3 regions of the Brevibacillus sp. TJ4 genome follow, and region 1 is predicted to be linked to each of the others. Evidence: riboswitches for the same ligand, from Rfam matches in the RefSeq annotation. Region 1 holds a riboswitch; each other region holds the start of a gene.
What was found. Region 1 has a riboswitch for cobalamin ahead of ACAF76_RS06490 (ABC transporter substrate-binding protein). Riboswitches for the same ligand answer to the same signal wherever they lie in the genome.
Positions count from the first base shown of each region.

Region 2: another riboswitch for cobalamin. It lies ahead of ACAF76_RS13905 (ABC transporter substrate-binding protein); the one in region 1 lies ahead of ACAF76_RS06490 (ABC transporter substrate-binding protein).
Region 3: another riboswitch for cobalamin. It lies ahead of cobO (cob(I)yrinic acid a,c-diamide adenosyltransferase); the one in region 1 lies ahead of ACAF76_RS06490 (ABC transporter substrate-binding protein).

Region 1 covers NZ_CP185865.1:1,364,113-1,372,096, reverse strand. Annotated here, with positions in the region: gene ACAF76_RS06545 (EamA family transporter) at 1-546, shown strand, start outside; gene ACAF76_RS06540 (DinB family protein) at 692-1,162, shown strand; tRNA gene ACAF76_RS06535 (tRNA-His) at 1,290-1,365, opposite strand; tRNA gene ACAF76_RS06530 (tRNA-Met) at 1,383-1,459, opposite strand; tRNA gene ACAF76_RS06525 (tRNA-Gly) at 1,479-1,552, opposite strand; tRNA gene ACAF76_RS06520 (tRNA-Arg) at 1,572-1,645, opposite strand; gene thiM (hydroxyethylthiazole kinase) at 1,707-2,528, opposite strand; gene ACAF76_RS06510 (hypothetical protein) at 2,562-3,131, opposite strand; gene cobU (bifunctional adenosylcobinamide kinase/adenosylcobinamide-phosphate guanylyltransferase) at 3,194-3,781, opposite strand; gene ACAF76_RS06500 (ABC transporter ATP-binding protein) at 3,825-4,601, opposite strand; gene ACAF76_RS06495 (FecCD family ABC transporter permease) at 4,598-5,644, opposite strand; gene ACAF76_RS06490 (ABC transporter substrate-binding protein) at 5,645-6,634, opposite strand; cobalamin riboswitch at 6,773-6,961, opposite strand; gene ACAF76_RS06485 (MBL fold metallo-hydrolase) at 7,051-7,984, opposite strand, start outside.
Region 2 covers NZ_CP185865.1:2,817,781-2,825,764, reverse strand. Annotated here, with positions in the region: gene ACAF76_RS13920 (ABC transporter permease) at 1-881, shown strand, start outside; gene ACAF76_RS13915 (ABC transporter permease) at 895-1,794, shown strand; gene ACAF76_RS13910 (M24 family metallopeptidase) at 1,967-3,058, shown strand; cobalamin riboswitch at 3,085-3,288, shown strand; gene ACAF76_RS13905 (ABC transporter substrate-binding protein) at 3,506-4,501, shown strand; gene ACAF76_RS13900 (FecCD family ABC transporter permease) at 4,528-5,586, shown strand; gene ACAF76_RS13895 (heme ABC transporter ATP-binding protein) at 5,583-6,401, shown strand; gene ACAF76_RS13890 (methyltransferase domain-containing protein) at 6,398-7,390, shown strand; gene ACAF76_RS13885 (sigma-70 family RNA polymerase sigma factor) at 7,446-7,984, shown strand, end outside; gene ACAF76_RS13880 (hypothetical protein) at 7,964-7,984, shown strand, end outside.
Region 3 covers NZ_CP185865.1:3,370,937-3,378,920, forward strand. Annotated here, with positions in the region: gene cbiB (adenosylcobinamide-phosphate synthase CbiB) at 1-359, opposite strand, end outside; gene ACAF76_RS16475 (histidine phosphatase family protein) at 368-985, opposite strand; gene cobS (adenosylcobinamide-GDP ribazoletransferase) at 982-1,722, opposite strand; gene cobD (threonine-phosphate decarboxylase CobD) at 1,728-2,837, opposite strand; gene cobO (cob(I)yrinic acid a,c-diamide adenosyltransferase) at 2,837-3,385, opposite strand; cobalamin riboswitch at 3,555-3,774, opposite strand; gene ACAF76_RS16495 (M15 family metallopeptidase) at 3,968-4,675, shown strand; gene ACAF76_RS16500 (ABC transporter substrate-binding protein) at 4,778-6,394, shown strand; gene ACAF76_RS16505 (ABC transporter permease) at 6,420-7,424, shown strand; gene ACAF76_RS16510 (ABC transporter permease) at 7,440-7,984, shown strand, end outside.

The sequences.
Region 1 (7,984 bases):
ATTTCCCTCGTAATGTTGAGTGGCGGAACCTTTTTTGCCAGCGGGCTTGGCGAAAGCGGGCTGCAAGACGTCAGCCTGACCGGTTTGGCAAGCGGACTGCTGGCTGGTTTCAGCTTTGCTACTGTCATTTTCCTGAACGGTCGGCTCGCTCCGGCGATGAACCCGTTTTTGCGCAGTGCAGTTTCCATCGGCATGGCGGCCATTATGCTTTCCTTTGTCTACCCGCCCTCGTATTTGTGGAACGGCAGGCTGCTGGAGGGAATGTTGCCGTACGCGTTGCTCGTCGCCTTCTTTGGTTCGGTCATTCCGATCTACTGCCTGGCTGTCAGTGTTCCCCGCCTCGGCAATGGCTTGGTGACGATGCTGAGCGCGATGGAACTGCCAGCCGTCGTGCTGATCGCCAGCTTTGTCCTGCATGAGCCTGTCTCCATTACCCAGTGGGGCGGCGTGCTGATGATTCTCGCTGCCATCGCCGTGCCGCAGATTGCCTGGAGCCGGCTCCTGCCTTCCTCTCAGGGACGGCAGAGCAGCAACGTGCATGACTAAACCATATGCCAACTACAACAAGCGTGCGGGACGTCGATCTGTCCTGTGCGCTTGTTTTCGCTGTGAAACATTTTGACAGCAATCAGCAGGAAATCGGATCATTTTACAGAAATTAGGGAGATAAAAAAGGAGAGGAGCTCTTGAAATGGAAAAACGGCATACAGTGCTGCTGCAGCAAGTGCAGGATTATCGAGAGGAGACATTGAGGGCGATCGATGGTGTCACGGAAAGCATGGCGGACGTCATTCCTGCCGGATTCAACAACAACATCCGCTGGCATTTGGGCCACCTGTACCTGGACCAATACTTGTGGCTCCAGCATCTGACAAAAGAGGAGATTCCGCTGCCTGCAGGGTTTCGCGAGTGGTTCGGCTACGGAACGAAGCCTGCTGACTGGACAAGCCCGCCGCCTTCGCTGGACACGCTTCGCCAGCTTCTGGCGGAACAGCCCGGGCAGATACGCGACATGTACAGCCATCGGCTTGAGGAAGAATTCCCCGCTACAGAATCAGGGATGCACACAATCGCTCAAGTATTGGTCCGCACGATCTTTCACGAAGGGCTTCACCTGGCTGCGATCAACAGCATCCGCCGCTTCGTCCCGCATCAGAAATGACAACCACCTGACCGGAGAATCGTACATATACAAAAGCCCGGCACAGGACCAAGCGAATCTCGTCCTTGCCGGGCTTGCTATTGTCTGCCTGTACGCATGACACTGTCTGATTGCACATGAATTTGTATGGGGCGATCGATGGGACTCGAACCCACGAATGCCGGAGCCACAATCCGGTGCGTTAACCCCTTCGCCACGACCGCCATGCCTGATCTTCACTTGGTAGCGGTGGAGGGAATCGAACCCCCGACCTTTCGGGTATGAACCGAACGCTCTGACCAGCTGAGCTACACCGCCAAAAGTGAGAAAATGACAATGGAGCGGGTGATGGGAATCGAACCCACGCGACCAGCTTGGAAGGCTGGGGTTCTACCATTGAACTACACCCGCGCAAACCGAGAAAGAAGAGCGTGCCCTGAGAGATTCGAACTCCCGACCTTTTGATTCGTAGTCAAACGCTCTATCCGGCTGAGCTAAGGGCACATACGTTACTCGTCTTGCTCCAACTCGGTACGAAACAGTCTACCATATCTTGATGCAAAAATCAAGAATGAACCGCTTGCGCCACTTCTGAAACAGCGCCCATGCGCTTCACATCGTCGCTCGTCACTTTGGACAGCTCGTTTACAAACTGGATTTGGAAGCTGCCCGGCCCCTCGTTGATCGTATGGCGCGCTGCCTTCTCGGCAGCCACTCCGTAGCTGACCAAAGCCGCTGCGCCAGCAGTCAGAAAATCGCGCTCCACGGCAGCAAACGCTCCCATCACCGAAGTCAGCAAGCATCCCGTCCCTGTTACCTTCGTCAGAATCGGATCGCCGTTTTCGATGCGGTACACTGTACGTCCATCTGTAATGATGTCTACTTTACCGGTAACCGCGACGATTGTACCCAACTGCTCGGCTGCTTTTACCGCCATTTGGTCGATGTCCTGTGTGCTGTCCGTCGAGTCGACCCCTTTCATCTGCTGCGCCTCTCCGATCAGGTTGGCAATTTCACCGGCATTTCCCCTGACGATATCTACTTTTACCTCACGCATGATTCTGCGCGCAAGCTCCAGCCGGTACGAGGTAGCCCCTGCCCCAACCGGATCAAACAAGACGGGAACCCCGTGCTGATTGGCGGACTGGCCGGCGATGACCATCGCTTCTGCCTCTGCTTCATCCGGTGTGCCCATGTTCAGGACTACGGCGCCAGCCAGTTTCGCCATCTCGGCAACTTCTTCCTTGGCATGCGCCATAACGGGAGAGGCTCCCAGAGCCAAAAGGCCGTTCGCCGTAAAATTGGTGACCACCCGGTTGGTGATGTTGTGTATCAACGGATTTTGCTCCCGTACCTTTTCCAATGTACGTGCTACCTTCTCAAGCATGCTGTCTCAACCTCCGTTTTTTTGCTGCAGCTATCAGACCGGAACCATTTTATGAACTTCCATTACATGTCCCAATTCGGGATGTGCTTGTTCTTTACCGATAATAACATAAGATTGCTCCAACTTGGGCAGTTCGCGTGCATTTGCCAGGACTGCCCTGAGTCGCCCGTCCGTGCACGCCACCTGACCACGGTAGATGTAGTGGCCAGCCCCTTGCTTCACGATCTGCAGCTCTTTGATTTTCCCCGTCACTTTCATCCGCTCGTCCCGGTATGGAATCCGCTGCTCATCCACCCATTTTTGCTTGATTTCGTCTGTCGGCAGCTCTTGTGAACGAACGAGAAACTCCCAGTCGCGGGAATGAGGGAAAATATTTTTGGTCTCCTCCAAAAAAAGATTGTACTCGTCGTGAAGCAAATCGATGTAATCATCCGCTTCCTCCGAGATGACCCGGATCGATTCTTCGCCGCAGTGGCTGATGTGGAAGGCGAGAAATTTGAAGCTCTCGACGATCTCAAAATTGCCCCACCCCCAGGCCTGATTGCTGAGAGAACCCCCTCTGGTTCCGCATTTGGTACAAGTAAAGTAGTAATTGGTCGTCATCGCAGGTGCCCCTCTCCCGAAATCCTCCTTTCTTTTGGTATCGGACAGGGAGCCGCGGACATTTATGTTGGATTGTTATTTCTCTCCATGTGAAACGCTCTGCTTTTGATTTCGAGCGGAATTCCGGCAGTCACCAGGAATACCTGTTCGCACGCTTTGGCTGTGCGCTGATTCAAGATCCCCGCCAGATCGCGGAACATTCGCCCGAGCGCATGCTCCGGCACGATCCCGTAGCCGACCTCGTTCGTGACGAGCAACAAGCTCCCCGGAAAGCGGCGAATCGCCTCCTGCAATGCGTCGATTTGCTGCAACACTCCTGCTTCTCCTGAGGAATACTCCAGCCGCAACAGCCAGTTGGAAAGCCAAAGCGTCAGGCAGTCGACCAGCACTACCGTCTCCTTTTGCGCCACTTCCTCGCGTTCGCCCAGTTTCTGCAGCAGGCTGTCCAGCGCAAACTGCTCCTCTATTGTCTCCCAGGAAAAGGAGGATTGGTCGCGCCGCTGCCGATGCAGACGGACGCGGCTTTCCAGTTCATCGTCGAACACAGGTGACGTCGCGATATAGATGCCCCGCTTGCCCAAGTGGGCTGCATACGATTCGGCAAACGAGCTTTTTCCGCTGCGCGCCCCTCCAGTCACCAAGATTGCCATCTGGCATCTCCCCCTTTTGCTCGCTGCCAGGTCCGATGACTCGTCATTCACCGGCGCGCAGCATGATTTGCGGCAGATGGTGAACGGGATGCTCCAACACAATCGGACGCGTCCCGTACACGTCTTCAATCAGGCCGCTTTGCAGGATGTCGTCCGGTCTGCCTGTCTCGACCTGTCTGCCCTGGTTCAACAGCAGCAGGCGATCACAGTAAAGCGAAGCCAGATTCAGGTCGTGCAACACGGCGACGACCGTAACTCCCGTCGTCCGCTGCCAGCTTCGGACGATATCCATCAACTGAATTTGATAGCCGATGTCCAGATACGTCGTCGGTTCGTCGAGCAGCAGAATACGCGGCTTTTGGACCAGCGCCTTGCCTAAGGCAACACGCTGCTTTTCCCCGCCGCTCAAGCGGTCCAAGGTGCGGTGCTGCAAATCTTCAAGCTCCAGCAAGGACACGATCTCATCCACGAGCGCTCCGGCGTCCTCCCGCTCTTCGCCGAGCCAGTTCTGGTACGGAAACCTTCCCATTTCCAGCACTTCACGCACCTGAAAACCGACCGGCGGCAACGTCTCCTGTTCGAGAACAGCCAGGATGCGCGCCAGCTCCTTGCGCGAATAGCGCTCGATGTTTTTCCCGTCGATCGCCACCGTGCCCTCATCACCCCGGATCAGGCCGGACATGATCTGCACAAGCGTCGACTTGCCGCTTCCATTCGGACCGATGACGCCAAAAAACTCGCCCTTGTCGACGTGAAATGTCACAGCCTGCAGCACGGTTTTGTGCATGTATCGTTTGCCCAGTTGGTCTACCCGGATCATCGTCCGATCCACTCCCTGTTCCGTTTGTTTCGTTTCAGCAGGTAGGCAAAGAACGGCGCCCCCAGAAAAGCGGTAATGACACCCAGCGGAAGCTCGGTTGGACTGAGCAGCATACGGGCCAGCGTATCCGCCCACAAGACGTACACTCCTCCCATAACCGTGGCCACCGGCAGCAAAATCCGATAGTCAGGTCCGACGAGCAGTCGCACCAGATGCGGCACGACCAGTCCGACGAAGCCGACGATCCCCGCGATCGAGACGGCCGCCGCTGTCAAAAGCGTAGAGACGAGCAGGACGATCAGCTTCGTCCGGTCAACCTGTACCCCCATATGGGCTGCCTGCCGCTCTCCCAAGGCGAACAGGTTGAGCGAACGAGCGTAGGAGACGAGGATGAGAAAGCCGACCAGCAAATAGGGGACCAGTACGTACGAATACGACCAGCCGCGAAACGAGAGGCTGCCCATCAGCCAGAAGACGATCTCATTGACGACCTTGTCGGACAAAGAGACCATAAGCGAGACGAAAGAGCCCAAAAACGCCTGCACCACTACGCCAGACAAAATCAGACGCTCGGTATGAAGGACTCCTTCGGTTCTCGCCAGGCCAAGCACGATCCACAAGCTGCAGCAGCCCGTGACGAAGGCGACGATCGGAATCCCCCACTCGCCGAAAAAAGCGAACTGAAGCCCGAATAAAATCAAAAAAGCCGCTCCTACTGCAGCGCCCGAGGCGACACCCATCGTATACGGATCAGCCAGCGGATTGCGCAGAACTCCCTGAAAGCCGGCTCCCGCCAGCGCCAGGCAAGCACCGACCAAAATCGCCAGAATCACGCGAGGAAAACGCACCTTCATAACGATCTGCTCCGCCGAATCCGCCCATGTGACCGGGACCCAATCGCCAACAAACGGAATCTGATGGAGGATGATCATCCACACCTGCGACAGCGGCAGATTGGCCGATCCCATGGAAATGCTGGCGATGGTGGAAAACAGCAGGATGATACCGCCTACTCCCATCCATGCCAAGAGCCTGCGTTTCATTTACTTCACCCGATCCGGGTAAACCGCTTTTGCCACTTCGATCAACCCTTGTGTAATGCGTGGACCCGGACGTGAGAGGATGTTCTGGTCCAGTCCGAATACCTGACTTTGCTGGATCGCCGTGATTTTGTCCCAGCCGCTGCGGTTCAGGATGATCTCATCCAGGCTCTTGCCTGTCGTCATATCCGTCACTCCGTCCGCGTAAAGGATGACATCCGGGTCTTCCAGAAGCACCTTTTCCTCGCTGATCTGATTCCAGCCCTCGGTGTCGCCGGCGATGTTGATCCCTTTTGCCAAGGCGATCAGCTCGTCCATGTACTCGCCTTTGCCTACTGTCCAGCCGGGCGCGAATTCGATGTACACTTTCTTTTGATCGTCTGCTTGTATGTCCTGAAGCGCATCCGACACCCGTTTGATGTCGGCTTTCATCTGCGCTACCACGTCTTCTGCTTGCTGCTGGCGGTCGGTGATGATGCCGACAGTCAAAATGTTTTGCATAATTTCATCCAGGCTGGAGGGATGGGTAATGTATACCGGCAAGCCGAGCGATTGCAGCTTCTGCGCAACCGGTCGCTCCATGGAGATGCCGCCGATCACCAAATCCGGGCTTTGCTCCAGAATCGCTTCTTCATTCGGCGAAGTAACGCCGCCCACCTTTGGTTTGGCCAGCGCCTCCGCAGGATAATCGTCGTAATCGGAAACACCGACTACATTCTCTCCCAATCCCAGGGCAAACAAAATCTCGGTTTCGGCAGGCGACGTCGAAACGATCCGCTCAGGGGCCTTTTCAAACGTAATTTCGTTGCCCGTCGCATCGGTGATCGTCAGCGGGTAGACGGTCTTGCGTTCTGTCTCTCCGGCAGATTCCGCCGCTTGCTGGGTGCCCTGATTCGTCTCAGGCTGAGGGGTGGTTACCTGACTCGTGCCGCTGCAGCCTGTCAAATACAGGATCACCAGCGCGGGTATGAACCATTTGCGAAGCCTTTTCATCGTACATTCTTCCTTCCCTTGCCTTTTTGCTCATTGTGGTTGCGTTCGCACAAAAGAAAAACCCTTTGAATCCAAAATGGACATACAAAGGGTCGGCTTTTCAGGCATCCTGATTCGGCCGCTCCTTTCCGCGAAGGAACGCGCGATATTCGACAGGCAGGTCTCCTGGCTTGCGGGTGTCAGACGCCCTCCCCTTCCCGTTTCAGCTTGGAAACAGTGGTTTGCGAAAGCGCTACCCGTTTTACAGTGGCGGGACCGCGCCGGATTTGCACCGGCTTCCCTTTTCACCTCGTCTGGCAACGAGGCACCTGTCGACTGTACCACTATGATGTTGGTTGGCATTGCTGATCGTTTTTGCAGAATACAACCATCATAGCATTGTTGCGGGAAAAAAAGAACAAGCGAAAGTTCGCAGCTTATGCTTGTGCGTTTGCCGCTTCTCGTTTCTGCATATAATCGAGCAGACCCATGGCGCTGACTTCCGCATCGATGCGGATATAGGAAAACAGCTCGTGCTCCTCGTCGACGCCCTGCTGCCGCAGCTCATCTTTCACGCGCGCGAACAGGCTGTCGCGCAGCTGCTCGTATCCGCGTCCGGCGGCGTACGCCTTTTCGCCTTCCTCGACGAAGATCGGCAGCCAGCGGAGCACCTGGCGATACGCTTCTTCGACCTGCTCGCTCATGCCGAAATGGCCGAAGTACAGCCGATCGAGCTTCATCTCGCGGTAGCGGGCAATCGCGCTTCGCATCTTGTCCGGATCAAACTGATTGGGTGACGTGGACGGGAGGAAAAACGGAACGCCTTCGCGCGCCAACTGGCAGTAGTACACACCCGCTGTATCCCCCGTAAACATGCCGTTGCTCACCGGATCGTAGATGCTGAAATGGTGGTTGGCATGTCCCGGCGTATCCAAAAACTGAAGTGTGCAGGCAGGACCAATCTGCAAGGTTTCGCCGTCATGCTTGGCAACAATCCGCTCCTGCGGCACGGCAACGATCGGAGCAAACAAGGAATCGAACAACGCCCCGTAGACCGCCTGTGCCCCTGCGATCAGGCGCGTCGGATCGACGAGGTGGCGTACTGCCTTGGGATGCGCGACGATGGTTGCATTCGGGCAGTCCGCGAGCAGCAGACCTGCTCCTCCTGCGTGATCCAGGTGAATATGGGTGAGAATGATGTACTTCACTTGCTCCAGCGTGTAGCCGAGCCGCTCCAGGCCGGCTCGTATGTAGGGAACAGACGGGCTAGGTCCTGTCTCGACGAGCGTCAGCTCCTCTTCTTCAATGACATAAATCCCCGTTCGTTCAGGCAGTCCACTGTCATAGCCGTCGATGAGCCAGACGCGCTTT
Region 2 (7,984 bases), 1.5 Mb from region 1:
AGGCAAGTGCCCAAGCCTTGGCGGATTTGCGGGAAGCTCTCGGGTTGAACAGCCCGTGGTACATTCAGTACTTTGAATATCTCAAGCAAATCATCACAGGGGATTTGGGCGTTTCCCTGCACTCGGGAGCCAGCATCGCCAAAGAGATCGGTCCGTATTTGGCGGCGACGACCGAACTGACCATTTTCAGCATGTTCTTTGCGGTCTTCGTAGGAGTCAATGCCGGCATCATCTCAGCCTGGAAACAAAATTCCTGGTTTGACTACATCGCAATGCTGCTTGCCTTGATTGGCGTTTCCATGCCGGTATTCTGGCTGGGGTTGATGGAGCAATGGGTGTTTGCCCAGGAGCTGGGATGGCTGCCATCCGTAGGTCGTGACAATACGCGTGACCCCGTCCAGGCGATCACGCACTTCTATGTACTCGATACCATGCTCGCCGGCCGCTGGGATCAATTCATCGATGTCGTAAAGCACCTGATCCTTCCGAGCATTGCCCTGGGAACGATTCCGATGGCGATTATCGCACGGATCACCCGTTCCAGCATGCTGGAAGTGATGCGTTCCGACTATATCCGCACGGCACGGGCGAAGGGCATGGCGCAATTTGGCGTCGTGTACAAGCATGCGTTGAAAAACGCGATGATTCCCGTCCTGACCGTAATCGGCTTGCAGACAGGGCTGTTGCTCGGCGGAGCCGTACTGACGGAGACCATTTTTGGCTGGCCGGGAGTAGGGCGTTACATCTATACGGCGATCGGCAACCGCGATTATCCGGTCATTCAATCGGGAATTCTGGTCATTGCCACCATCTTTGTGCTGATCAACCTCGTCGTCGATCTCCTGTATGCATATCTCGATCCACGGATCAAATACCGCTGAGGAGGATGGGTACATGGCAGACATACAAGTACAAAACAACGTGCCGTTGAAGCAGGCGGACGACCAGGTCATCTCTCCGTGGCGGGAAGCATGGGGGACATTGCGCAAAAACAAACTGGCGCTGGTCGGAATGGGGATCATCCTGTTTTTTATCGTCGTTGCGGTTCTGGCACCGGTTTTGGCACCGTATCACTACAGCGAAGATTACGACTTGCTGAAAAAAAACCAGCCGCCATCCGCTGAACATTGGTTTGGCACCGACTACAACGGTCGTGACGTGTTGAGCCGCGTCATTTACGGGGCGCGCATTTCCCTGTGGGTCGGCACTTTCGCCGTAATCGGCTCGGTCATCGCCGGGACGGTTCTCGGACTTTTGGCAGGCTACTACGGGAAATGGGTGGATATCGTCATCTCCCGGCTGTTTGACATCATGCTTGCTTTTCCCAGCATTTTGCTGGCGATCGCGATCGTGGCAATTCTCGGGCCTTCCTTGCAAAATGCCTTGCTGGCGATTGCGATTGTCAATATACCCACCTTCGGGCGACTCGTCCGTTCCCGCGTACTGAGCCTGAAGGAAGAGGAGTTCGTTACGGCCGCACGGGCGATCGGGATGAAGGATTCGCGCATTTTGCTGCAGCACATCCTCCCCAACAGCATGGCCCCGATCATTGTCACGGGAACCTTGGGCATTGCCACAGCGATTATCGAAGCGGCAGCACTCGGTTTCCTCGGGCTTGGGGCCCAAGCTCCGGAGCCGGAGTGGGGCAAGATGCTCTCCGACTCCCGCCAGTATATCCAGAAAGCACCGTGGACAGTGATTTTTCCCGGGCTTTCGATCATGCTGACGGTTCTCGGCTTCAACCTGATCGGTGATGGCTTGCGTGACGCGCTGGACCCGCGCATGAAAAACTAGAAGAGAAGGGGGGACAAAACGCGTCTCCCTTTTTCCTTTCAGTACGCGCAGCGAAAAATCTTTGCATGCGGAGCCCCTCTTCCTTGAGTCTTTTTGCCGATACTTCTTCTATTTTTTCGCAGAAAATGGTATCCTCGCTATAAACTACTTGGTGAAAGAATGGTGAAGCAGCATGTCACAAGAGCGGATTGCAAACCTTCTCACATTTCTGCAACAGCAAGAGCTGGATGCGGTACTGATTACTTCCCCCAAGCATGTCTACTATTTGACAGGCTTTTATTCTGATCCGCACGAGCGTTTTATGGGACTGGTCATACCTGCTGTCGGGGAGCCTACCTTGATCGTTCCCGCGCTGGATCGCGATGCCGCCATGAATGCGTCTATCGTCAAACAGATCGTTACCCATACGGATGTGCAAAATCCGTTTGATATTTTGAAGCAGGCACTGCCGGGCGGCGTGAAAAAGCTCGGGCTGGAAAAAGGCCATATGACAGTCGAGCGCTTCGAAGCCTTGAGCGCAGTCGTCGCAGCTTCACAGTATGTGGACGTCGATCGGCCGCTGCGCGAGATGCGCATGATCAAGACGGCGGACGAAATCGCCCGAATCAAGCATGCCATTCGTCTGATTGAGGGTGCGATCAGGGAAACGGTGAAAAAAGTCCAGCCGGGCGTTATGGAAAAAGAGATCGTCGCCGAACTGGAATACCAGATGAAGCGGCTGGGTGCGGAAGGCCCTTCTTTTTCAACCATGGTCCTGTCCGGAGAAAACTCTGCGCTGCCGCACGGACATCCCGGTAGCAGGCAAATTCGCCAAGGAGAACTGCTCCTGTTCGATGCAGGCGTGGAAGCGGACGGCTATGTCTCGGACATTACCCGCACGTTTGCGGTCGGCGAGGTCAACGACAAGTTGCGGGACATCTACGAAACCGTGCTGGCTGCCAACAAGGCGGCTATCGCAGCGGTTCGTCCCGGGGTCTCTTTTGGCCATCTGGACAAGACAGCGCGCGACCTGATTACAGAAAAAGGGTACGGTCCATACTTCATGCATCGGCTTGGACACGGCCTGGGCATGGACGTCCATGAGTACCCTTCGATCCATGGCGAAAACAAGGACGAACTGCGCCCCGGAATGGTTTTCACCATCGAACCGGGCGTTTACGTACCTGGCGTCGCCGGTGTGCGCATTGAAGACAACGTCCTGGTAACCGAGGACGGCGTGGAGGTTCTGACGAGCTTCCCGAAAGAATTGACCGTCATCGGCTAAAGAACCACAATCAGACGAAAAACAATTGCATACATGTGTTTCATGGTGCTGTATGGACGCGACATCGTTCAGCAGCTTAAAAGGGAAGTCCGGTGAAAAGCCGGCGCGGTCCCGCCACTGTAAGGAGGAGTACCCTGTTGCAAACCACTGTTCCGTCGCAAGAAGGAATGGGAAGGGAGCAGGGTGCGAGGAATCCGAGCCAGGAGACCTGCCATGAAGCCTTTGCACAATCAACCCACGAGGATGGGGTGGTGTAGAAAGCTGACCGTCGTGTACCAGGAAATGCCTGTCCTGGCCTGGCTGTATGTACGCATAGACACCTTCCCGTTCGTCAACGGGAAGGTGTTTTTTGTTTGGCAGAAAGGGAGGTGATGCAAAAACAGGACGTGAAACGGGGCTGTATGCCCAACAGGCTACATAGCATGGGGAGGAGATTCATTCGTGAAGATGTTTATAAACATACAACGTACAAAAAATGCTTTCTTGTTGCTGGGAACGATCGCTTTCGCATTGACGCTTGCAGCATGTTCGAAAGAGGTGCAGCCGCAGCCGTCGCAGCCAGCCGCGGGCGAACCGGTGACGATTGAGACGAACGGAATGACGATTGCCTATCCACAGGCTCCGCAGCGAGCGGTAACCTTGAACCAGCACGTGACAGAGGTGATGCTCGCGCTCGGGCTGGAAGACAAGATGGTCGGTACGGCCTACCTCGACGACGCGATCTTGCCGCAATGGGAGGAAGCCTACGCGAAGATCCCGGTGCTCTCCGACAAATATCCGAACAAGGAAGTGCTGATGGCAGCGGAACCGGATTTTGTCTACGCAGGGTGGAAAAGCGGCTTTGGCGACCAGGGGGTAGGGACGATGGAGGAACTGGAGCAAATGGGGATCAAGCCGTATTTGCACATGTCCTCCAACATGACCGGACCGACGATGGACGATGTGTTTGCCGACATCCGAAACATCGGACGCATCTTCCGTATTGACGACAGGGCGGAGGAGTTGATCGCCCAGATGAAAGCAGAAATGGACGATACAGTCAGCAAAATCGAATCGGTGGACAAGCCGCTTACTGTTTTTGTCTACGACAGCGGGGAAGACAAGCCGAAGACAGCAGCAAGCAACAACTACATGACGCACCTGATCGAGCTGGCGGGAGGCAAAAACATCTTTGACGACATCGAGAAGGGATGGCCGGCGGTAAGCTGGGAGGAAGTCGTCGATCGCAAGCCGGATGTAATCGTCGTCGTCGATTACGGGAATACGAGCGTGGAACAAAAGCGCGAGTTTCTGCTTGCCAAAAGAGAGCTGGCCGAGGTTCCGGCAATCGCCAATCAACGGCTGATCGTACTGCCTTTGTCTGCCGCTGCTGAAGGGGTCCGCGCTCCGATCGCGCTGAAAATGCTGGCGGAAGGATTTTATCCGGAACGATTCCAGCAGTAGGAAGCGACAGGGATGGGAGTGGAGAAATGAATCTGCGTCGAATCAAGATGTCTTGGTTGCTGCTCGTACTGCTCGCATCTCTTCTCGTGTCCGTCACCATGGCGGTTACGCTCGGGTCGGTCAAGGTAGAAGCGGCGACCGTTTGGAAAATTGCCTTGTCAAAAGTGCCGCTTGTCGGCAATCAGATCCCGGTAGATTGGACGAGTGCGCAGCAGACGATCATCTGGGACATCCGTTTTCCCCGCGTGCTGCTGGGGGCGATCGTCGGAGCGAGCCTCTCGATTGTCGGAGTGGCCATCCAGGCGCTGGTCCGCAACTCGCTGGCAGATCCGTATATTCTCGGAGTTTCCTCGGGGGCCTCGGTAGGTGCAACACTCGTTATTTTATTCGGAGCATTCCAATGGTTTGGCCAGCTCGCCTTGTCACTGGGCGCGTTTGGAGGAGCGCTGCTGTCGATCCTGCTCGTCTTTTTTCTGTCTAGGCTGGGCGGGCACAACTCGACGACCCGCCTGCTGATGTCGGGAATCGCGATTTCTGCCATTTTGTCTGCGATCACCAGTCTGATCATCTTTTCGGCACCGAATGAGCAGGGCATACGCTCCGTGCTGTTTTGGATGAGCGGCAGCCTGGCGGGTGCAAAATGGGACTACCTGTTGATCCCGGCTGTTGTCTTGCTGCTCGCTTTTGCCGTTCTGACGGCACTGCACCGTTCGCTCAACGCAATGCTGATGGGCGAAGAAGCAGCGCGTACGCTCGGGGTAAACACGGCACATTTTCACAAGCTGTTGTTCGTGCTTACCGCCTTGCTTACCGGAGTGATCGTGGCGATTAGCGGTTCGATCGGCTTTGTCGGGTTGATGCTGCCCCATATTGTGCGGGTGATCGTCGGTTCCGATCACAAGCGCGTGTTGCCCGTCAGTGCGCTGTTGGGAGCCATTTTTCTCATCTGGGCCGATGTGTTTGCGCGACTGGCGTTTGCCCCGGAAGAATTTCCGATCGGCATCATTACGGCATTGTGTGGCGGTCCGTTTTTCATCTGGCTGATGCTGCGCAGTTCCTATTCGTTTGGAGGGAGTGGACGATGAACGATGTTGCGGTACGGGCAGAGCGGGTATCCCTCTCCTTGGACAAAAAGAAAATTTTGCATCAGATTGATCTGGAGCTTGGGGCAGGCGAAATCGTCGGACTGCTCGGTCCCAACGGCAGCGGCAAATCGACCCTGTTAAAAAGCATCTATCGGGTGATGAAGCCGGATGCCGGATGGATTTACCTGGAAGGGGAAGACGTCTACGGACTTTCCGCCAAGGAATGTGCACAACGCATGGCAGTCGTCAGGCAGGAATCATCAGTGGACTTTGATTTTCGCGTGGATGAAGTGGTCTGGATGGGCCGCTCTCCGCACAAGAAGCTGTTTGAGCCCGACGGAGCAGAAGACCGCCACATTTGTGAGGAGGCGCTGCGTCAGGTCGGTATGCTGGACTATGCCAAACGCAGCTTTTTTACACTCTCAGGAGGAGAAAAGCAGCGGGTGATGATCGCCAGGGCGTTGGCCCAGCAAGCAAAGGTACTGGTGCTGGATGAGCCGACCAACCATCTCGATGTGCGCTACCAACTGCAAATCATGGATTTGGTGCAAGAACTGGGCATTCCGACGCTCGCCGCCCTGCACGACCTGAATATTGCCGCCGCGTATTGCGACAGACTCCTGTTTTTGCACGAGGGAGAAATTGTCGCCTCCGGTGCGCCGGAGCAAATCCTCACCCCTGCCCTGATCCGGGACGTATTCGGGGTGGAGGCGGAGGTCACGACCCATCCGGTCACCGGCAAAAAGCATGTCTACTTCTTTTCGGGAGCGCAGAAAGCGGCAACGACAGGACGAGAGGTGGCAGTTCTCGGATGAGCGTATACAGATGCAACGTATGCAAGTTCCGTTACGACGAGTGGGTGGGCGACACGAAAAACGGCGTGGAGCCCGGTGTTCCCTTTTCCCGTCTGGCAGGATCGGTCTGTTCGAATTGCGGCTTGCAGGGCGGACGGCATGAGGAGCTGGACGAAATCAAGTATGCAGGGTTGGAGGCGACGTATTACGACCAGTTTGCCGGAAAAGCCGGGATCGCCTTTTATCGCGACTGGCTGCTGGGCTTCGGGGACAATATCTCGGTGCTGGAGCTGGGGGTCGGAACAGGCAGGATCGCCGTCGAGCTGGCGCGAAACGGGATTGCCGTCGTCGGGGTGGACTGGAGCACGGACATGCTTCGGTTGGCCGAGAAAAAGAAGCGCCATGTGCTAAAGGAACGCGAGCATTTGCTGGAGCTTGTGGAGGGCAACGCCAGGGAGCTGGACCTGGACTGGACATTCACGCACGTCCTGCTGCCAGAAGGAATTTTTCAACAAGCCGTATCGCGTCGTGCGCAGCGGCAGTTTTTGCGGACAGTCCGTGCCCATCTGCGAGAGGAGGGGATCGTCGCCATCGACATTCTATTGCCGCCGATGCACGACTCCTGGAGCGTTCTGCGCCGAAAGCATGTTTTTCCGGATCGGATGGTGTACCAGCGGGTAGAAGGGGAGACGTCGCTTGTGCGGCAAGCATTTCGCTACATACTGACCTACGAGACCTTTCTCGATCAGGTTGAACAGCCGCGCTATCGGGTCGAGCGGGAAATGGCCCTGCTGTTGCCGGGGGAGCTTTGTTTGCTGCTGGAAGCAGAGGGGTTCGAGGTGCTTGAACTCCACGAGAAGCATCAGACCGAGAGCGCAGGAAAAGCGGTCGAAGGCTTCGCTATGGATCGCTGGCAGCATGGCGGGTACCCTTTTGCATCCGTCGGCAATTCTGACTGCGCCGCTTCCCGTTACACGATCACCGCAAAAAAAGTTCGCTATCTGTTGTAACAAATCGAGGGCTGCTGCATCTAACAGGTAGCATGCAAGCAAAGGAGGAGCGCCCTTGGATAAACTAAAGCCGACACATGACGAGGCGTTTGAGCAAATCATGCGCAGCTACGGGACTCGTGTGCTTCGGCTTGTCATTTTTTTGGTCAAAGATCGCAGTCTGGCTGAGGATATTACACAGGACGTCTTCGTCAAAGTATACCGGAATCTGCCTCGCTTTCGCGGCGACAGCAATATTCAGACGTGGCTGTACCGGATCGTCGTAAACGAATGTAAAGGATATTGGCGCTCCTGGTCGTTTCGCAACATTTTGCCGCAGTCCTGGATCAAAGGCGGCGCGGAGCACTCGACCGAAAGCGCCGTGCTGGAGCAGGCCGATCGCGACCAGTTGGTGCAGCAGGTAATGCTTCTGCCGAAGTTGTATCGCCAGGTGATCGCGCTGCATTACTACGCCGATTTGTCGATCGCAGAAATAGCGGAAATTCTCGGCGCTTCAGAAGGAACCGTACGCACCCGGCTGTACCGGGCCAGACAGCAGTTGAAGCAGCAGATGGCGGGAGAGGAGGAGTGGGAATGGACGAGAACAAATGGTTG
Region 3 (7,984 bases), 2.0 Mb from region 1:
CGCCTTGCCTGCGGCAGATCGCCAGCTTCGAGAAATCGCTTGATCTCGTTTCCCGCGTCGGCCAGTCCTTTGCTGGCAATCGTCGTGGAAATCAACCAGGCAGACAGGGCAAAAGCGAGCCAGACCGAGAGCTGCGCCGCCGCGTAGAGCAAGAGCCAGACGGCGCCGTAGCTGCCGGTGACGATCAGCAGGGGAAACAGCAGCCCCGCTGCCCTCATATGCCGCTCGTCCCTGACCATCAGCCTGATCAACCGCTCCAGCCGGGTGATGAACCAGCCGATGATGACGACCGGATGGGGAATGCTGCGCGGGTCGCCGACGATCCGGTCAAGCAGGTATGCCGTACAGAGCAGCCACATCTCCTGATTCACGCGCGCATCCCTCCGTTCTGCCACTGCTGTCCGCGCCAGCGCTCGCCGTCCAAGGCGACCAGCATCGCATCGCCATGCTTGAGCCCCTCTACCTGCCAGTAACTGTCCCTGTCTTGCCTGAGCCAAGCTGCTTCAAACCAGCGGATCACTCCTCCGTGGGAGACGAGCACGATCGTCTGCTCGCTGTCCCGCGACTGCTCCAGCAGCGAACCGAGCCAGGCGTCCACCCGTGCCCCCAGCTCCTGCAAACTCTCGCCGTTTGGCGGCTTGCGGGTATACGGATCGTCGTACCAATGCTGCGCTCGGACGGCGTCTTTTTGCATCAACTCGTCATAGGTGAGCAGCTCCCAGTCGCCAAAGGAAAGCTCGCGCAGCGCCGGCACCTCCTGCGGCGGCAAACTCCAGCGCCGGGCGATCGCCTCGGCTGTTTGCCGACAGCGCTGCAGATCGCTCGTGTAGACCGCCTGTGGCTGATCGATGGCAGCGTACAATCGCTCAGCCAGCCGTGATACCTGTGCGATGCCCTCATCGGAAAGCGGCGGGTCGCTATGACCGAGATACCTTCGCTGACGATTTTCCCGCGTCTCGCCGTGCCGCACCCAGATCAGCTTCATGCCCACCAGCTCCCGACCAGGACGAGCAGCATGACCGCCTCGCTGCTCTCGATCACTGCGCCGTAGCAATCCCCGTTTAGCGCGCCCAGCTTGCGCGTCACTGAACGGGATAGCCAAAGGGCAAAAAGCAGGGAGACAGCGACTGCCACGAGCACCTGCCAGCCGCCGATCAGCCAGCCCGCCAGCGCCAAAAACGCGTAGGCGAGCAGAAACGCAAGCGGGGTAAGTCCATCGCGGATGCCTTTTCCTACACCGTCGTCGGCGTTCAGGTACGGCCAGTAGTAGATCGACAACAGCACATGCGTCCGTGCAGCCATCGGCACGAGCAGCAGCAGCATCGCTGTCCCGGCCTGTGCCAGCTCGATCAGTGCCGCCATTTTCAGCAGCAGCAACAGCAGTGCCGCCAACACGCCCATCGCGCCAACGCGGCTGTCCTTCATAATCGTCAGGGCTTGTTCCTTCGGCCTGCTGCTGCCCAGTCCGTCCGCCAGGTCCATCCAGCCGTCGAGGTGGAGTCCTCCGGTGATGTACACCCAGACGATCAGGGTGACAGCGCCAGCAAGCAGCGGACTGTACAGGGCAAGGCCGGCCTCGTACACTCCCCACAACAATGCCCCGATGACAAGCCCGACTGCCGGATACCAGCAGACGCTTTTTTTCCAGGCTTCTTCGGATGCTCTAAGCCAAGGGACAGGAATGCGAGTAAAAAAGGTAAGGGCGTGAAAAAACGCGTTCATGCCGCTTACTCGCCCCCTTTCCCGTGTGCACCACAGAACTCGCGAAGCCGTGCGATCAGCCGTTCATTGTCCTCCCGCCTGCGCACGGCTATGCGTACATGGCGAGAATCAAGTCCCGGGTACATCGCGCAGCTTCGAATCAGCACGCCGCTTTTGCCGAGTGCGTCCTGCAGCCCATGCGCGTCTGTCCACGCCGGTGTGCGAACGAGCAAAAAATTGGCTTCTCCCGGCCACACCTGCCAGTCCGGCAGACTGGACAGGGCAGAGATGAGGTATGCGCGTTCTTTCGCGATCAGCGCCCGCGTCTTCTGCTCGTACGCCACTTCGCGCAGGCAATGCTCCCCGGCGAGCAGCGCAAGCGCGTTGACGCTCCAAGTCACTTGCTTTTCCCGCATGCGCTCGACCACCTCCGGCAACGCGATGGCATAGCCCAGGCGCAGTCCGGGGATCGCGTACATTTTTGTCATCGAGCGGATCAGGATGACACGGGGGTAGCGTGCCAGCGTTGCTGCAAGCGAGAACTGCTTCTCTTCTTCCAGAAAATCGAGAAACGCCTCGTCTACGACCAGCCAGGTGCCCGTCTCTTCGGACCATTCCGCGAGCCTGACCAGTTCGTCGGGCGTGTAGCAAAGACCCGTCGGATTGTTCGGCGAGCCGACAAACACCATGTCAGCCTGTCGGCACAGTGCGTACAGCTCCTGCGCGTCCGGCTTGTAGCCGTTTTCTTCACGACCGTATATGCCGTGCAGCTTCGCCCCGAACTGACGGGACAATTGCGCGTATTCGGAAAAACAAGGGTAGACCAGGCCGACTGTCTTCGGCTCGCAGGCGAGAATGGCGAGCGCCATCGCTTCGGCAGCGCCATTGGTCGGCAGCAGCCACTCCGCAGGCAGTTGCAAGCGCTCGGACAAGGCATGGCGAAAGGCGCGATGGGCAGGGTCCGGATAGCGCACCACTTGCAAAAACTGGTCCTGCAATACCTCGATCACGCGCTCTGGCGGTCCTAGCGGGTTGATGTTGGCGCTGTAGTCGAGAAACGCATCCGGCCCGATCCCGTATCGCTCTTTCGCCGTCAGCAAATCTCCGCCGTGCCCGAATTTTTCCAGCACCTCCATCAAAACTCTACCCCCAACACAGCCGGTATCCCTTCGTCGTAGTAGTGCTTGACCGGCTTCATCTCCGTCACCAGATCAGCCAGCTCGACCAGCTCTTCCCGGGCACCGCGTCCCGTGACGACGACGTGCATGTGCTCCGGTCTTTTTTTCAATGTCTCCAGTACATCGGCGAGCGGCAGCACATCATCGATGGGGAACCTGTCGATCGCCAAGGCGTTGTTCAACTCGTCGAGGATGATGACGTCGTACGCTCCGCCAAGAATTCGCTGCTTGGCGAACTGCCATGCCTCTGCCAGCGCTGCCCGATGCTCTTCGGGCGTCTTCGTCCAGGTGAAGCCGACGCCTTTTTGCACGATTTCGATGCCGATTTTGTCAAACATGATTTTTTCCCCGTACGTGCGCTCCGGCGACTTGATAAACTGGATCATCAGCACCTTTTTGCCGCGTCCCGTCGCCCGTACCGCCAGCCCGAGAGCTGCGGTCGTCTTTCCTTTTCCATCTCCCGTGTACACCAGGAGAAGTCCCCGTTTGCTTGCCTGTTTGTCCACTCGATACCCCTCCCGACATGTCCGTCCCGTCATTGCCGTCGCGCAAAAAGCCGGCCATTATGCCAGAACAAAAAGAAAAACGCCTTGTCCTCCCTGCATGACAAGGAAAACAAAGCGTGGATAGCCCAAAGCCGCAATCCTCACCTTTTCCTTTGACCCGAAGGAAATCAGTGCTACACAAAAACAGGCAGGTCTCCTGGATCGAGGATCGACGCCTCTCTTCTCCTTCCCGCCCGCATGTGGGCAGTGGATGGCATACGCCGCGAAGAAAAGCTCCTCTCTTACAGTGGCGGGACCGCGTTGGCTTTTCACCAAACTTCCCTTTTAACCCTGTCTGGCCGCTTGGAAGCACATGCGCCTAGACAGGGACCTGTTTGCAAAACGTATATGCAGTTTACGACTGATACTTGCTTTAATAATAGCAAATACTGGTCGGGATTCAAGCAAAAGCTGAATGTCCAACTGTTACGCGGCTTTTTGAAAGCGCATTCTTTTTTTGCAGGATATGAAAAAAATTGTAGTTTACTAGAATCAGCATTTCCGTTACCATAATTGGCAAAACCATCTAGGCAGGTGAACGCTTTGTCATTTCCACCAATCCCGAACTTGCCGGGAGAAACGAATGAAATTCCGCCCGTTCGGCAAGAGTGCGGCGAACCGCTGATCCCGCTCTCCGCGCTTACCCCCAAATTAACCGTATACGCCGCTTACTACCACCAGGGCTATGAGGGCGCCCAACCGGAAATTTACCTGCGGGAAGGTGTTGCCCGCCGGCTGGTCACTGTCGCGGAAAAGCTGCCTTCGGAATACAGGCTGGTCGTGCTGGACGGCTGGCGTTCTCACATCGTGCAGGCGTCGATATACGATCGCTTCCGCCAGACGCTGCTCGCCCAAGGCTGGGAGGAAGGCGAACAACTGACGGCTGAACTGGGCAAATTTGTGGCCAAGCCGACAACCGACATCATCAAGCCGTCTCCCCATCTCTCCGGAGGTGCCGTCGACCTGACGATTGCCGGACCAGAAGGCTGGCTGGACATGGGCACGCCGTTTGACGATTTCAGCGACCTGGCGGCAACCCGCTATTTCGAAGAACTGACGGAAACATCCGAACACGTGCAAACCGTCCGCGAGAACCGGCGGATGCTCTACCACTTGATGGCGGAAGCAGGGTTTGTCAATTATCCGAGAGAGTGGTGGCACTACGAGTACGGAACGCGGGTCTGGGCGCGCAAGACCGGACAGGAAGCAATTTACGGCGGGATTTTGTCGCTTTCTCCCCAACCGCAATAACAACCTTACGAGAATTTTGCTAGTTTTCAGAAAAAACAGTTGAATAGTCCGAATCATTGCAATATATTAAAAAATAATTAAATATATTTCACATGGGGGTAGATGTACGTGAAGCGCAGGAAATCACTTTTCACCAGCCTGCTGCTTGTCCTCTCACTCACGGCAGCAGCATGCGGCAACAGTACGCCTGCAAATCAGTCACAAAGCGAAACTCCGCAGACCGCTACGGAACAGCCACCGGCCGCCTCGGCCACGCCATCTGATACGCTGTTCGTCGCGATCAACGCCGACCAGGGCACGCTCGACCCGGCTGTCACCTTTGACAACGGCGCATGGAAAATCACCTATCACGCCTACCAGCGACTGGTCGAGTACGATGGCGCATCGACCGAAGTAAAGCCAGGACTGGCCAAGGAATGGACAGTCAGCGATGACGGCCTGACCTGGACGTTCACGCTGGAGGAGGGCAACATGTTTTCCGACGGCACACCTGTCACTGCAGAAGCCGTCAAATTCACCTTTGATCGCACACTGGCAATCAAGCAAGGCCCATCCGACGTGTACAATGTCATCAAGGAAGTTCGCGTAGACTCGCCTACCACTGTCACGTTTGAACTGTCCCAGAACTTCCCTCCATTCCTTTCTACCCTGGCGGCCAACTACGGCAGCATCGTCAATCCGAAAGTAATGGAGCATGAGCAAAACGGCGACCACGGCCAAAACTACCTCGCAAACAACACCATGGGCAGCGGTCCCTACCAACTCTCTGAATGGAGAAAAGGGGAATACATCAAGCTCACCACGAACCCGCACTCCCCTGTCAAACCAACCCTTCAAACCGTCTTTTTCCGCATCGTCCCTGATGCCACTTCACAGCGTCTGCAGCTCGAGCAGGGCGAGATCGACATCGCCGAAGGAATTCCGAGCGAACAGATCAAGGCTGTCAAAGAAATGCCCAATGTAGAAGTGCTCCAGTTCCCAAGCCTCTTCGTCGACTACATCTACGTCAACACATCCAAAGGGCATCCAGCTCTGCAAGACAAACGCGTGCGTCAGGCACTCAGCTACGCCATCGACTATCCGGCTCTGACCGAGTCTGTACAGGAAGGCTTCGCCACACAGATGCGCGGCCCGATCCCGAAAGGACTGTGGGGGCATGACGAATCTGCCTTCCAATACAGCCGCGACGTGGAAAAGGCAAAAGCACTGCTCGCCGAAGCAGGCGTACAAGACCTGAAAATCAACCTGCTCTATTCGGACAACCGGGCATGGTGGGAGACCGAAGCCCTCGCGCTGCAATCGTTCTTCTCCGACATCGGCGTCACGCTGGAGCTGAACAAGATCGCCTACGCGACTTCGCGGGAAATGATCGACACCGGCGAATTCGACCTGGCCATGGGTGTATGGAGCCCCGACTTCGGCGACCCGTACATGTTTATGAACTACTGGTTTGATTCCAACAACTTCGGCTTGGCCGGCAACCGCGCCTTCTACAAAAATGACAGAGTGGACGAGCTGGTGCGCCAGGCAGCCGCGGTCAACGACCAGGCTGAGCGCGAAAAGCTGTACCAGGAAGCGCAAAAAATCGTCATCGACGAAGCTCCTTACCTGTATCTCTACCAGCGCGATTTCCTGCTCCCGGTCAGCAAAAACGTCAAAGGCTTCGTCTACAACCCGATGCTGGAAGGCATTTACAACCTGCCAGAAATGTCAAAATAACGACGTGTGAAGGAGTGCTTTCCTCGTGAGACAAATCATCGTCAAACGCCTTTCCATGCTCGTGCTGGTGTTGTTCGGAGTGACGCTGATCACATTCTTTCTCTCGCATGTCATTCCCGGCGATCCGGCACGGATGATGGTGGGGCAGCGCGCCAGTGAGGAAACACTGCAAGAAGTCCGTCGTCAATTGGGCCTAGACCAACCAGTCTGGGTCCAATATTTTACTTACATGAGCGGGCTACTCGCAGGTGATTTTGGCAAGTCGATCCGCACACAGCAGCCGGTCATCGACGATCTGCTCACATTTTTTCCCGCTACGCTCGAGCTTGCCCTCACCGCTTTTATCATCGCCATTATCATCGGCATTCCGATCGGCATTCTCTCCGCAGTCAAAAAAGACACCGGCTGGGATCACGCCGGACGCTTTTTCTCCATAGCGGGGATCTCCACTCCCGTATTCTGGAGCGGCCTGGTCGGTATTCTCTTGTTTTACAAAGTGTTCGGCCTGTTGCCGGCCGGCGGGCGACTCGCGCTGACCGTCCCTCCGCCGACGACGATAACCGGCTTCTACCTGCTGGACAGCCTGTTGACCGGAAACTGGGCGGCGTTCTCCAACAGCTTGTGGCATCTGATCCTGCCCGCTGTTACACTCGCCTTCGCACAATTGGCGATCGTCACGCGACAGGTACGGGCCAGCATGCTGGAGGTGCTCAGCCAGGATTACATCCGGACAGCGCTTGCCAACGGCATCCACGGGCCGGTGCTGCTGTTCCGCTATGCCCTGCGCAATGCGCTGATCCCGACGATTACGGTAGTCGGCCTGTCCTTTGGCTCCCTGCTCGGGGGAGCTGTCGTCACAGAAACGATATTCAGTTGGCCTGGAATGGGCAAATACGTGGTCGAGTCGATTGCCTTTCTCGACTTTCCGGCAATCATGGGCTTCACCTTCTTCATCTCGCTGGGATACGTGGTGATCAACCTGATTGTCGACCTCACGTACTATGCGCTCGATCCGCAAATCAAGGAATAGAAAGGGGACACTTCCATGTCAGGTATGACGGCGCATCCAAAAGACCTGTCGACCGCAACGGCAGCCAAGACGGTTAACCCCTTCTGGTATAAAATCCGCCGCAATCCGCTCACTTTGCTGGGTTTGTTCCTGCTCTTGCTGTTGATCCTGATGTCGACTTTCGCACCGTTGATCAGCCCCTACGACCCGACGCAGATCAATATCGCGGAGCGTTTTGCGCCGCCCAGCGCGGATCACTGGTTTGGCACAGACGAGGTCGGTCGCGACATCTTTACCCGTATCCTGTACGGTGCCCGGCTCTCGCTTGGCGTCGGCGTAGCCGTCGTCCTCGGCGCCGGACTGATCGGGACCATCATCGGGTCGATCTCCGGCTACTTTGGCGGCAGACTGGACCAGATCATCATGCGGGCGATGGACATTATTCTCGCCTTCCCTGCTCTCGTCCTGGCCATGGCGATCGCCGCTACGCTGGGGCCCAACCTGCAAAACGCCATGATCGCTATCGCCATCATCAAAATTCCCGTCTACGTGCGGCTGGCGCGTGCGGAAACACTTGCTTT